Regions from separate parts of the Clostridium sp. Marseille-Q7071 genome, predicted to be linked through region 3. Evidence: riboswitches for the same ligand, from Rfam matches in the RefSeq annotation. Region 3 holds a riboswitch; each other region holds the start of a gene.
The links. Region 3 has a riboswitch for thiamine pyrophosphate ahead of thiE (thiamine phosphate synthase). Riboswitches for the same ligand answer to the same signal wherever they lie in the genome.

Region 1: it holds a riboswitch for thiamine pyrophosphate, as region 3 does, so the genes downstream of both, thiW (energy coupling factor transporter S component ThiW) here and thiE (thiamine phosphate synthase) in region 3, are expected to answer to the same signal.
Region 2: it holds a riboswitch for thiamine pyrophosphate, as region 3 does, so the genes downstream of both, thiT (energy-coupled thiamine transporter ThiT) here and thiE (thiamine phosphate synthase) in region 3, are expected to answer to the same signal.

Annotation. Positions count from the first base shown of each region.
Region 1 is NZ_CBCOPR010000001.1:2,486,954-2,491,776, forward strand. It holds gene ACWPW7_RS11660 (GGDEF domain-containing protein) at 108-998, shown strand; gene ACWPW7_RS11665 (metallophosphoesterase family protein) at 1,285-1,926, shown strand; gene ACWPW7_RS11670 (pyruvate kinase alpha/beta domain-containing protein) at 2,064-2,609, shown strand; gene ACWPW7_RS11675 (hemerythrin domain-containing protein) at 2,721-3,125, shown strand; TPP riboswitch at 3,227-3,335, shown strand; gene thiW (energy coupling factor transporter S component ThiW) at 3,483-3,965, shown strand; gene thiM (hydroxyethylthiazole kinase) at 4,089-4,823, shown strand, end outside.
Region 2 is NZ_CBCOPR010000001.1:380,066-384,888, reverse strand. It holds gene ACWPW7_RS01710 (hypothetical protein) at 45-623, shown strand; gene ACWPW7_RS01705 (hypothetical protein) at 728-1,540, shown strand; gene thiT (energy-coupled thiamine transporter ThiT) at 1,563-2,192, opposite strand; TPP riboswitch at 2,380-2,480, opposite strand; gene ACWPW7_RS01695 (S1 RNA-binding domain-containing protein) at 2,536-2,715, opposite strand; gene ACWPW7_RS01690 (GGDEF domain-containing protein) at 2,943-4,046, shown strand; gene ACWPW7_RS01685 (cold-shock protein) at 4,273-4,473, opposite strand; gene nrdD (anaerobic ribonucleoside-triphosphate reductase) at 4,812-4,823, shown strand, end outside.
Region 3 is NZ_CBCOPR010000001.1:2,997,381-3,002,203, reverse strand. It holds gene ACWPW7_RS14185 (alpha/beta hydrolase) at 1-457, shown strand, start outside; gene ACWPW7_RS14180 (PF20097 family protein) at 498-734, shown strand; gene thiC (phosphomethylpyrimidine synthase ThiC) at 886-2,199, opposite strand; gene thiE (thiamine phosphate synthase) at 2,168-3,232, opposite strand; TPP riboswitch at 3,339-3,439, opposite strand; gene ACWPW7_RS14165 (N-acetylmuramoyl-L-alanine amidase) at 3,535-4,317, opposite strand; gene ACWPW7_RS14160 (hypothetical protein) at 4,506-4,763, opposite strand.

The sequences.
Region 1 (4,823 bases), 510 kb from region 3:
GTATCCTTTACCCCAAACCCCATGAATAAGTAGTTACATTCTTACATAAGTTAAATTTATAGATTTTAAGAAGCATAAACTAATTTTAGAAGGGATGCTTAGTTTTAATGAAAGAACCTATAACAATTGAACTATTAAAGGAAAAGTTAGATTTTTTTAAAACTATATATGACAGTATAAGAATTATTGATCCTGTAAAGAAAAATGTAATGGATTATAAAGAAAGTAGTATTAAAGAAACTAACGAAGTTTGCTATAAATATTGGAGTAGTCAGAAGATTTGTGATAATTGTATTGCAATGAGAGCTTATATAGAAAATGATACCTTTATGAAACTAGAAAATACAGCTGAAAAGCTTTTTATGGTTACAGCTATACCCACAGAAATTCAGCAGCATAAAATTGTTTTGGAGTTATTTAAAGATGTTACAAACACTATGATGGTAGGCAGTGGAGAATATGAAAGTGGACGTAGCTTAAAAAACTCTTTAGTTGATATGAATAATATGGTTGTTAAAGATGACTTAACTAATATCTTTAACAGAAGATATATCAGTGAAAGATTACCAGCGGATATTATAAAAAGTGTTATTGAGGGAAAACCTTTGTCAGTATTGATAGCAGATATTGATAAGTTTAAGGAAATTAACGATACTTTTGGACATATTGTTGGTGATTTTGTAATAAAAGAAATTGCTAATATTTTATTAGGTTGTATTAGAGGCGATATAGACTGGATTGCAAGATACGGTGGAGATGAATTTTTAATATGCCTTAATAATACAAGTAATAATTCTGCCTATAGTATTGCAGAAAGAATGAGAGTGAAAATTGAGGAAAAGATAATTCAAATTGAAGATAAGAAAATAGAAATCTTTGCATCCTTTGGTATATTCACTATGTTTAAAGAGCAATTGACTAGTGAAGAAATAATTACTTTAGCAGATCGTAATTTGTATGAAGCTAAAAAAAGAGGCAGAAATAATGTGGCTAAATAAAATTTAATCATATTTTAAAGTACATATTTAAAGTATAGGCATTCAATATGAAAACTTAAAATATACTATGGAAAATAAATTTTCTATAAAAATAGTATAAACCCTTAAAATTAAGAATAGTGGATTTTTATTATGTAAATTAAAGATATTTCTTAGACAGATAAGGAGTATCTTTAATTTTATATATAAGATAATATATCATGTTTACAATTAAAAATGATAAAATAAACATATGTTTAAAAAGACAATTAAAATTATTAAGATTTTAATTTAATGTGGAGGAAATATGAATTTATTTGTTATAGGAGATGTTCATGGATGTTATTTAGAGCTTAAAAAACTTATTGAAGAATATTGGAATAGTAAGGATGAGTTACTTATTCAAGTTGGAGATTTAATTGATAGGGGAAGTTTTTCACCTAGAACTGTGGAATATTGTAGAGAATTAAAAAAACAGTTTCCTAGTAATGTGGTATTTTTAAAAGGGAATCATGAATTTGAAATTATATATCATTTCTTAAATGAACCTAATGAAAATTGGCTAAGGCAGTGCGGATATGAAACTTTAGAGCAATATAAAAGTGAGAATAAAAATCCAATTGAAGATGTAAATTGGTTTTTAACTTTACCTTTATATTGGGAAAATGAGAATATATTTATAAGTCATGCAGGATTATCTGAAATTGCTTTAAATTGTTTTGAGGAAACAGACTCACATGGGGTTCTATGGAACAGAGGGAAAGTAAAAAATATAAACAAGCTACAAATAATTGGACATACTCCCTGCGAAAATAGCGAACCTATTTATAATGAGGAAGAGAATTCTTTGAATATTGATACAGGAGCGGGGTATAAAGATGGAGTTTTAACCGGCGTTAAATTAAACGAAAAGGGAGAAATATTAAAAATTATAAAGATTAATACTTAATATTATTTAAAGAATTTTATTTTTTATTTTAGTGTATTTAAATAGCTTCAGTGAATGAATAAAAGGATTTTAGAAGAAACTATGGAACTTATTTATAACAGGAATTTAAAATATTTAATAATAGAAGGAGAATGATTATGTATTTTGAAAAAGCAGGAAGAGAGAATACTATAAAAACAATTGAGCTTGCAGTTAAAACTGCAAAGGAAAGAGGAATTAAAAATATAGTTGTAGCTTCCAATGCAGGAGACACTGCTTTACTTTTAAAAGATAGTGGATTAAATGTAGTAGTTGTTACTCATGTTAATGGTTTTAGAGAAGCTGGTATTCAAGAAATAAGTGAGGAAAGAATGGAAGAATTAAAGAGCTGTGGATTTAAGGTATATACAAGTACTCACGTATTATCTGGTGCTGAAAGAGCTCTTTCAACAAAATTTGGAGGAATTTCTCCTGTAGAGGTTATGGCTTATAGTTTACGTATGTTTGGACAAGGTGTCAAAGTGGCAGTAGAAGTAGCTATAATGGCACTAGATGGAGGTACTATACTATATGGAGAGGATATAATTTCTATAGGTGGCTCAGGAAAAGGTGCAGATACGGCAATAATATTAACTCCAGCACATGGTTCAGCTATACTAGATACAAAAATTAAAGAAATAATTTGTAAGCCATATAATTTTTAATAAATTCCTTTATTTAATAACATTTACAAAGTGTAATAAATGTTACAGAAATATTTGCCTAAAAGTAATAGAATTATGTTAAAATAAGAATTTTACTTTGGGGGTACTTTTATGGCTAATATTAATAATTTAACTAGACAACATATTGAAATCTTAGAGATGATTTATAATATAAAGGAGCTTATAAATAAAGATTTAGAAGTGGAATGCAGTGAAATTGCAAAAAATATAAATTTATTATCAGGAAAGCTAAGAATTCACTTAGAGAGTGAAGATAAATTTCTATATCCAAACTTATTAAAAAATGAAAATGAAAAAATTAAAAATATAGCTAAGTGTTATATTGATGAGATGGGAGATATACTTAACGTATTTAATAATTATAAAAATCAGTTCAATACTAGGAGTAAGATAATTAATAATAAAGATAAATTTATTATTAATACAAAAGAGGTTTTTGATAAAATAGAAAAAAGAATGGAAAGTGAAGATAGAGAGTTATATAAATTACTCTAAGATGTATAATACAGATTTAATTTATAAAAGCTAGATTTTATAAACTAAATAAATAAGTTGAATATACAGAAACAAGATGTTAATATTAAACTATAAAGAAAATATTTACACAGGGGAGCTAGTAAAACTGGCTGAGAGTAAAAGTGTGTACTTTTAGACCCTTAACCTGAACTGGATAATACCAGCGTAGGAAGTGTGTTTGGGATACTTAAATTTATCCTATATTTATGCTGTAAACATAAGCACAAATCCAAAACTGGATTTGTGCTTTTTTATTTTAAAATATTCAGTAAATTTGAGAATTATCTTAAATTACATCATTAGCTATGCACAATAAATTTAAAAGGGGGAATCTTTATGAAAACTAAAAAAATAGTATTATCTGCTATGTTTATTGCTATAGGCGTATTAGGGTCATCTATTTATATTCCTATGGGCGTTGCAAAGTGTTTTCCTGTACAACATGCTATAAATGTTGTATCTGCAATAGCGCTAGGACCTGTAAATGGAGTAGCTATAGCCTTTTGTATATCATTACTTAGGAATATTTTGGGCACAGGGACCTTACTTGCTTTTTCAGGCAGTATGGTAGGGGCAGCTTTAGCAGGTTATTTTTATAAGAAAACAAAGAAAAATTTCATGGCAGTAATAGGAGAAGTAATAGGAACAGGGATACTAGGATCATTGATGTCCTTTCCTATAGCTAAATTAATTATGGGGAAATCAGTAGGCGCCTTTGCCTTTATAATACCTTTTGGTGTAAGTACAGTAGTAGGAAGTGTAATTGCTTATCTTTTAGTTATGGTATTTGAAAAAACTAAAGTTATGAAAACTATTTAATTTTATATAAGGTTAAGTATCTATAATTGTAGGGTAAGTTTAGAGTTTAAGGATATCAATTAATAATTAAAGATTTATAATTGTTAATTTCAAATAATTGTTTAGAATAAGGGGGAATAAAGCTTGAGCGAGTATAAACATATAGAAGATGTACTTGAAAAGGGAGGTACTATTTTAGGGCTTATAAAAGATAAAAAGCCATTAATACATCAGATAACTAACTATGTAAGTTGCAATGATTGCGCAAATATAACTTTAGCCTTAGGAGCTTCTCCAATAATGAGTGAAGATGCAGAAGAAGTAGAAGAAATAGTATCTCAATCTTCAGCACTTCTTATAAATATAGGTATGTTAACAAAAGATACACTAAAATCTATGATATTGGCAGGGAAAAAGGCTAATAGTTTAAATATACCTGTAGTATTAGATCCTGTAGGGGTAGCTGCATCTAATTTTAGAAAGAGTTCTATTGAAAAACTATTAAAGGAAATCAACTTTTCTGTAATTAAAGGAAATCTTTCAGAAATCAAAACCTTATGTGGACTTAAAACCAATTCTAAAGGGGTAGATAGTGAGGAAAATGAAGAGGGCATTGATTATATAAAAGAAGGAAAAGCTTTGGCTGAAGCTTTAAGCTATAAATTAAATTCAGTAATATGCATAACTGGAAAGATAGATATTATATGCTATAAAGATATATGTTATATAGTAGAAAATGGACATAGCATTATGAGTAAAGTTACTGCCATGGGATGTATGATGGGAGCTGTAATTGCAACATTAGTTTCTGTAACTAAAGAGCATTTAATATCAACCCTAATAGCAGTAACATTACTAGGAGTTTGTGGTGAATTAGCT
Region 2 (4,823 bases), 2.6 Mb from region 3:
GCACTCATATATTATATTAATAATAATTTATGGAGGAAAATTTGATGAAGGTATTAACGATAAATAAGAGAAAAACTGGTTTAGCCATTATAATGGTTGGTCTTATGGTTTTAATAATTGGTCTTGGAAATTACTTTGAAGAAAAGCTAAAAATTGCTACATTGACTCAAAATAATATAGGATCCTTCAAGACATATAAAATAGAAGAAAAGATTACTTATGGATTACCTGAATCTTGGATTAATAGTGAGACTAAAGTAAACAATGAAAAAGTTAAATATCATAGTGATTTTATTTCTGATGACAATATAATTAAAGGGCATGTAGAACTTTGGGACGAAAATGAGGACATACAGTCTATAATTAAGGAAAATAAAAAACATATAAAGGATATAGGTATTGAAGATTATAAACTAGTTAAGTTAAACATAGGGAAAGACGAAGTTTATTCAATGCAATATAATATTTCTCTTTCTAAAGAAGATTTTTATAGAACATATGATTATTTTTTAAATTTGAATGGAAATAAAATAAAATCAAGTTTCTATATAAAAGATAAAAGTCACAAAGAAAATATTCCTATAATATTTGAAAATATAATGAAGACTTTTAAAGCCAATTAATATTTGATTTAATATCATATAAGTACTATAATTAAAAATATAAAAAATAAAAGAGAAGTATCATAAGCTTCTCTTTTATTAATTTTATAGTGTGGAGGAAGAGTGTGTATAAGTTAAAGAAGTATGCAACGGTATTATTAATATTTCTAGTAAATGTATTTATATTTACTGGTTGTAGTATGCTAAAGAGCAATAACAATGCTTTTGAATTTATGAAAGAAAAAAGAGCAACTAAAATCACTATTCAAAGTACAAGAGATAAAAGTTATAAATTTACTGTTACTGATGTTGGAGTAGCACAGGAAATATATAAAATCTTATCAAGTGCTAAAGAAGTTGATACAAAAAGTCCACTAGAAGCAGATTATATTTTTGAAATTTATGAAGGACCTGATAAGGTTCATAAATTCAACTATATTGCTGGATTAGACAAGAATGATGGTGCAAATTTTTATAATGATGATAAAAACTATATAGTATCAAAAAGACTTGATAATGACATAATTAAAAATTTCTGGAATATAAGAAAACCTATAGATTTTCAAAATGTTTATTATGATACAATATACGAAGCAGTCGACATGTATAAAAAGAGTAAAGAAGACAATCCTAAAATAGGAATTAATATGAGTTCAGATTTAGAAATGTCAAAATTTATTTTATCTACTGATTTATTGAACTTTGAGCAAAGGTTTAATAAGATGTCTGATGTAACTTTAGTGAAGGATGCAAAGGTAGAAGGTTTTGATATAGTAATGAATATAAATACTGAAGGATATACTTCTACAAAATATAAAGCGATAATTACTTTTAAGGGACATGCTGGTGAGTATGAAACTAACTATTATGTAGTTAATAAATATGAAAAAGGCGAATGGAAAATAGGAATATACGAAAAAAAACCAGATGATTTTTAAATTTAAAAGCCTAGGGAGTTCCCTAGGCTCTTTTAAATTCTCTTTGTAATCTTTCAAGAGGAAGAACTGCTAATATTAATACGCAGATTAACCCATCAAAGAATACGTATGAAATATTATATAAGAATGAATATACTAAAGGAGACATACCTTCTGGTGCATAGGCTGACCAAAATATAAAGCCAGAAATAAAGTGAAATACAAATCTTAGCGAGGTACCAAAAACTGTCCCTAATAATTTATTATTCTTAATTAAGCTTGAAAGACCTATTGCCATAAATGGTAGCACATAGTCAAATAGTATTTGTATAGGATGGAGTATCTGAGCTGGACCAATTATAAAATCTAATACTCCTCTTAAAAATCCAGTTAAAACTCCAACTACAGGGCCATAAATATAGGAAATAATTATAATTGGAACCATGCTTCCCAAAGTAACACTTCCACCATAAGGTGCATTAAAAGGCTTTATAAAGCTAAGTGCTAGGGATACACCTAAAGCTACACCAATTTGAGTTATCATGGATGTAGAAAATTTAATTTTTTTAATTTTTGTAAAAGCAATAATTATTATTAGAGCTCCTATTAATGTAAAAATTGTAGTACTACTACTTAAAACTTTTGATAAGTTTTCTTGTAATGCATTTAACATAGTTGAACCCCCCTTTTATTTTAGACATCTAAAATAATAAATCAAAGATGCTTTAAATATATGTTAAAAATAAAATTACTTTTAAAAGTGTATATTAAAGAAATATAAATCTAATAATTGTATATTATAAAGTGCTAAATATATAAAAAACCTTATGCCAATATAGGCATAAGGTATATTAATTTCTATTTTAATATAGACGCTTTCCTACGCTGGCATTATCCAGTTCAGGTACAAGGGTTAATGAATTGTTCATCTCTCAGCCATAAGGCACCCCTAGCAATTTATTAGATTTTTATTACAATTTCATTATATTATGTAACTAAAGAAAACACAATAAAAATTATAAGAAATCTATTATTTTATTATATAGCATAGTTGAAGAATTAGAAAAAGATACATCTACTTTGTCACCAACTTTTATATGATTAGGGAGTTTGCTTACAGATACATTTATAGTTATACCCTCTGTAAGTTCTACAAATGCATCTGTATTGTTCATATCTATTACTTTGCCAAACATTAAATCACCCTTTCAACTGTATTATAAATTTTGTATTAGACTAATAAATAGATTTAATTTAAAGATATACAAAACAATTTTCAAAAATCTTGCATAAATATAAAACTTAAATTATTTTTCTACAAAACAAATACTCATATATATTATTTTTATCTTTTTTATAGCAAATATTCACAATTATTCTGTATAATTAAGAATAAACATATATGTTAAAAAGTGGGGTTAATATGTTGACAAATAATTTACTAGTAACATTGACTGGGGTATTAACACTAATATGTGTTATAGAGGGTTGCATAATATATAGCTATAAAAAAAGCTTAATAGAAAGAGAAAAAAGAAAAGAAGTTCTATATGCTGTTAGTGAAAAGATAATTTCCCTTAAAAATGAAAAAGAGGTCTATGATCTAATATTAAATACAGCTATAAAATTGGTACCGAAGGCGTCTAAAGGTAGCTTACTTAAAATAACAGAAGATGGAAGTGAATTTAGGTTTATATCTCTTCATGGATATTCTGATGATTTAAAAAAAATAATATTAAAAAAAGAGGAAATATATCTTCATAAAATAAATAATTTTAAGGATATTGCAATAATAGAAAATCCTAGAAATTTTAATGAAGTTTATATGGATCCTTCAAAAAAGTATATACTTATTTCAACAGAATCTTTAAATATACACAATACTTTAAGTGCACCTATATATTTAGATGGAGTTTTAACTGCAATATTAAATTTAGATAGTACTGTTATAGAAGAGGCTTTTTCAAGTGAAGATATACGAACAGTAAAATATATACTGAATGAATTTAGATTGGCAGTTAGAAGTCATTTGATTCAAGGCAAATTAAGGGAAAAAGCAACTTATGATAGTCTGACTTGCCTTTATAGCAGAGGTTATTTAGAACAGATAATAGAATATTATCTTAACGAATTTTATAATAAAAACTATACAAGTTCTATAGTTTTTATAGATATTAATAATTTTAAATATGTCAATGATAACTATGGACATACTATAGGTGATGAGTTATTGATAAGATTTTCTCAAGCATTAAGATCTCATATCAATAGCAATAATTTATATGGTAGACTAGGCGGAGATGAATTTTTAATATTATTAGATAAGTGTAGAGAAGATGAGGCAATTGAAATTATGGAAAATTTGAGAGAGATATGTAAAAATCATAGAGAACAAGACTATACTTTAGATTTTAGTTACGGAATTTTTGAAATAGCTGGAGGAGAAAAATATGATTTTAAGACTATAATCTGTGGTGCAGATAAGAAGATGTATAAGTATAAAAAATTTAATAAAGAAATAGTTTAGGCATATGAAAAAGCAACTAGCCAAAGGTAGGCATATATTTTGCATCACACAGGCTCAGAGGCTTCAAGCTATCATTAAGTTCTAACGGCTCAGTATGATGAAAAGTAGACTAGTATACTGACTAGTTAAATTTTGAATATTACTTAAGCTATAAACACCCTTCATAATAATGTGAAGGGTGTAGCTGTTTATAAAGAAATAAAAATATTTAATTATATAAGCTAAATTATAACTTAACAACATTAGCTGCTTGGGGTCCTCTAGAACCTTCTACAACTTCAAATTGTACTTTGTCACCTTCTTCTAAAGTTTTGTATCCTTCTCCTTGAATTGAAGAGAAATGAATAAATACATCTTCCTCGCCTTCAACTGATAGAAAACCAAATCCTTTTTCAGAATTAAACCATTTAACTGTACCTGTTTTCATCTAAATTCCTCCTGAATAAAAAAATTTCACTTGTTATGATTGTACCATATTTACTGTAATAATAAAATTTAAGCTTAATATGGCTATAGTTAACATTGAATTTTCATTATAAATATAGCTTGAGCATTTTTAGATAGTTTTATACTTTAGATTAATGGATATTTTAAATAAATCTTTATGTCAATTATGATGTCCACATGAAAAAAGGAACAATTACAAGTTAAATGTAATTAATAAACCATAGTCCATTTTCATAGATATTTTTATAAATTGATATAATTTTTTTAGTAGAGTATAATTATCCGAGTGCAATATGTTGTGTTTTAGGGGGGTAATTTATGCTATATGTT
Region 3 (4,823 bases):
AATGCGTATTCGTGGAAGAAAAGCAAAAAGTAAACTTTTAGATGGAATGATATTTGGAACTTATAATAAGAGAATACATAAAAATAAAACAAAAGTAGATTGGCTTACAAGAGATGAAGAAGAAGTGGAGAAATTTATAAATGACCCTTATTGTGGAACTGTTTTTACAACTTCTTTTTTTTATGATTTAATGAAAGGGCTAAAGATAATTCATAAAGAAGAAAATTTAAATAAAATTCCTAAGAACTTACCTATACTCATTTTTTCTGGCGATGCTGATCCTGTTGGGAGATATCAAAAAGGAGTAGAAAATTTAATTAATTTATATAAGCGTTTAGGCATTAAAAATCTTCATTATAAAATCTATAAAGATGGAAGGCATGAAATGTTAAATGAAATAAATAAAGATGAAGTATTCGAAGATATCATAAACTGGTTAAATTTAGTGATTCTATAGTATCTTAAAATATAATAAATATTAAGGAGTAAATTTAATTATGAAGTGTCCCTATTGTAAAAATGAAATGTATCCAGGAAATATTGAAGCTGATGGAAGAAGGAATTTAATATGGGTAGATTCGACTCATAAAAGAAGTATTCTCTCTAAACTTAAGGGTACAGATTGTATTATTTTAGATGAGACAGACTTTTTTACTAGATGTAAAGTTAGTGCATACTACTGCGATAAATGTAAAAAAATAATTATAGATACAACACACTCTTTAATAAGATAATTAACCTTTTCTTTATAATAAGATTTAAATTATCTATAAGATTACGTGAAATTAAAAAAGGTATATAATTCAAATTTATTTTTCTAAATTATATACCTTCTAATTTTATATTTTATTAGATTTTACAAGATTAACTTTTACAATGATCTTTTTAATCATCTTCTCTTAAAATATTTATATTTTTTCCTTGAAGAATTTTATTCATGTTTCTTATTGAGCACATTTTACCGCACATAGTGCAACTATCTTCATGTTCAGGCATGGATTCACGCCTATATCTTCTAGGTTTTTCTTCATCAATAGCTAGATTGAACATTTCTTCCCAATCCAACGCCTGTCTTGCTTTGCTCATTTTATAATCTATATCTTTTGCACCTTTTACATTTTTAGCTATATCAGCAGCATGAGCGGCTATTTTAGAAGCAATTATCCCCTCTTTCATATCTTCTAAGTTTGGAAGTCTTAAATGCTCTGATGGAGTTACATAACATAAAAAGTCGGCTCCATAAGTAGCTGCAATAGCACCACCAATAGCACTTGTAATATGATCATAACCTGGTGCTATATCCGTAACTAATGGTCCTAATACATAGAAAGGTGCTCCATGGCAAAGTTTCTTCTCAAGTAACATATTAGCTTCTATTTCATTAATAGCCATATGACCTGGCCCTTCAATTATAACTTGTACATTTCTCTCCCATGCTCTTAAAGTAAGTTCTCCTAATATCATAAGTTCTTTTATTTGACAGGCATCAGTAGCATCATTTATAGAGCCTGGTCTGCAAGCGTCGCCTAAACTTAATGTTAAATCATATTTTTCGCAAATGTCTAGTAATCTATCAAAATGCTCATAAAATGGATTTTCCTTGTTATTTAATTCCATCCAGGCAAATAGTAATGATCCACCTCTTGAAACTATATTAGTAAGTCTTTTATTTCGTTTAAAAGTATTTATAGTCTCTCTATTTAATCCCGCATGGATAGTAACAAAATCTACTCCATCCATAGCATGTTTTTCAACTACATCGAAAAACTCATCTACAGTTATATCTTTGAGTTCTTTATCATAAAATCCCACTACATCGTACATTGGAACAGTACCAATCATTGCAGGTGACATATCTATTAGTTTTTTTCTAAAATCATAAGTTTTGCCATAATTACTTAAATCCATTATAGCTTCTGCTTTCATTTCTAATGCTATTTTGACTTTTTCAAGTTCTGCTTCAATATTAGCACAATCCTTTGATATACCTAGATTTACATTAATTTTCGTTCTAAGACCTTGTCCAACACCTTCTGGTGACAAGCTCTTATGATTCTTATTTGCAGGTATTGCTATTTTACCCTCTGCAACTAAAATTCTTAACTGTTCTATATCTATGTTTTCCTTTTCTGCAACAATCTTCATTTCCTTTGTTATAATGTGCTTTTTAGCAGCATCCATTTGAGTTGTGTAATTCATAGTTATCCTCCTCATTTATCCCATTTATTATTTTTCTAATATTATTAACTTTAGCTTTTATATTTTCTGTACTAATAAGTTCAGAAATCATAGCAAAACATTTGCCTCCATGGCTTATTACATCCATTAAATTTTCTTCTTTTATGCCACCTATTGTTACAGAGGGTAATTTTATATTTTTTGACACCCATTTTAAATATTCTAACCCTTCTGAATATTCTACATCTTTTTTAGTTGTAGTATTAAATATTGGTCCTACACCTATGTAATCAACCTTCTTTTCTAAAGCTAAAAGAGCTTGATTCTTATTATGGGTAGAAAGTCCAATTATCATATTAGGTGCTATTTTTCTTGCTTCTAGTGAATCCATATCTTCTTGCCCTAGATGTATACCATCAGCTTTTACTGCTAATGCAATATCAATATCATCATTTACAATAAAGGTTACATTATTTTTTTTAGTTAATTCTCTAATAATTTTACATTGATTTAATTTGTAAACTTTGTCTCTATTTTTCTCTCTATATTGAATTATTTTAATACCATTTTCAATCAGTTCTTTAGTTAATTGAATATTATCTCTTCCATTAGAAAAATCCTCTCCTAAAATGGCATAAATACTGTCTTTAAAATAAAACTTTCTATTTGGATAAGTCTTTTCAAGATAATAGGATTTAAACCTTAAAGTCTCATATTTTTTACCATATTCATAGTATCCTAATATTTTTAATAGTTCCTCAATAGTTCTTAGCCCTTCTTGTATTCTTTTAAAATTAGATTTTATTAATGCTTCAATAGTTTCTTTTTTATCTACAGTGGTTCTCAAAGATATAGCAGCACCAATATCATTTATTGAATCTCTATAGGTTATAAGTTCATCACTATCAAAAGTTTTTCTTACATTATGCCTTAACTCTCTAAGCTCTTTAGTTTTTATTTCATCATTATAGTAGAATCTGCATAGGTCCTCTAATACCCTAATACCTTCAGATGCCCTATTTATATTTGCATCAATAATTCTATATATAGACAAAATACTGCCACCTCCTAAAACAAAATGTTGAAAGGTTATTATTTTTAATGTACTTTTATCTAAATTAAAAAAGCTTGCCAAAGGCAAGCTTAAAAATACATATAAAAGTGCATTTATTCTGCTTCCCTACGGTGGTATTAACCACATCAGGTTCAAGGGTTAGGCAAAATCTGCCCTCTCAGCCATAAGGCACCCCTAGCAATAAGGTTATTTAATTCTTTAATTTCATTATAACAATATTTAATATTTTTGCAACATATATCTAAAAATAATCAAATTATGAATTCGATTATATATTAGACTTATAAAATCTTTATATAACTAATATTTATATATCCTCCGCTGTTACCATAATATATAGAATACCAACCATTAGATTTTTTGTATAACTTAACTTTATCATTCTTTTTTAATTGTCCAATTACTGAATAATTTATACCAGGTCCACTTCTTACATTTAAAATATCAGCAGTGATTTGTGCTATTTTATCTTTAATAGAATAGTCATCAGTAGTTGGAATGGTTTCTTTATTATCATCAATACCAGTTAACGCTTTAAATATGCTTTTAGCTACGGTATATGGTCCAAGTTTCTGCCATAAATTCATATCATTTTTATTATCTACGAATGCGACTTCTGGTAATATGCAAGCCATATTAGTTTCTCTAGGAACGTATAAGCTTTTATTTTCTTTTACTCCTCTATTTCTAAGTCCTAAATTGGATATGGCATCTACTACTGCCTTAGCACAACTTGAAGCTAGTCCAGAATTTGAAAATACATATACTTCTGTGCCATAACCATTTCCATCAGAGGAGTTATGATGCATGCATATATGAAGTTTCGGTTTATAATTATTAGCTCTATTTACTTCTAGTACTAGCCTATCATTTACAGATAAATCTTCATCATATGGTGTTACATCATATATTGTTAAGTTGTATTTATTACATAGTTTAACAAATTCCTTAGTTATTGATTTATTTAATTCAGCTTCAATCTTATATCCTACAGCCCCAAGATCTGTTTTAGTGCAATGTCCTGCAGATATCGTTAGTGTATCACCTTTATTTATCAGTGCCATAATATTATCACCTCAATTATATATATGCATATAAAAGGATTATCAATATATGAAGTATGATTTTATTTTTAAGAAATATGATGGCAACTGTATTTTGTATTAATCAAATTCATAAGTTTCTATAATAGCTCTTCTATTATAGATTTTTCACTAATAAATCAATAGTTATGATAAATAAAGAATGTAAATTATCGCATAAACCAATGTATTATTTTATTAAGAAAAAAACGTTCTACTGTAACTACAAGTATGCAAGAAACTATAAAACAACTAAGCTTAAATTCTGACATTCTATCTTCAAAATATTCTCCTCGTAAAAGTGAAAAGAAATCTGGTGTAAAGGAATACCTAATACTTTCATTTAAATCATCAGTATCATTAAATATTAACTTAAATATAGCTTTATAAATTGGTATATTTATTAATATAAGTATAAAAATAAGCATGTATATATGTCACCTCTTAAATTTTACTATATACCTATTATTGTAGAAATATCTTATTTA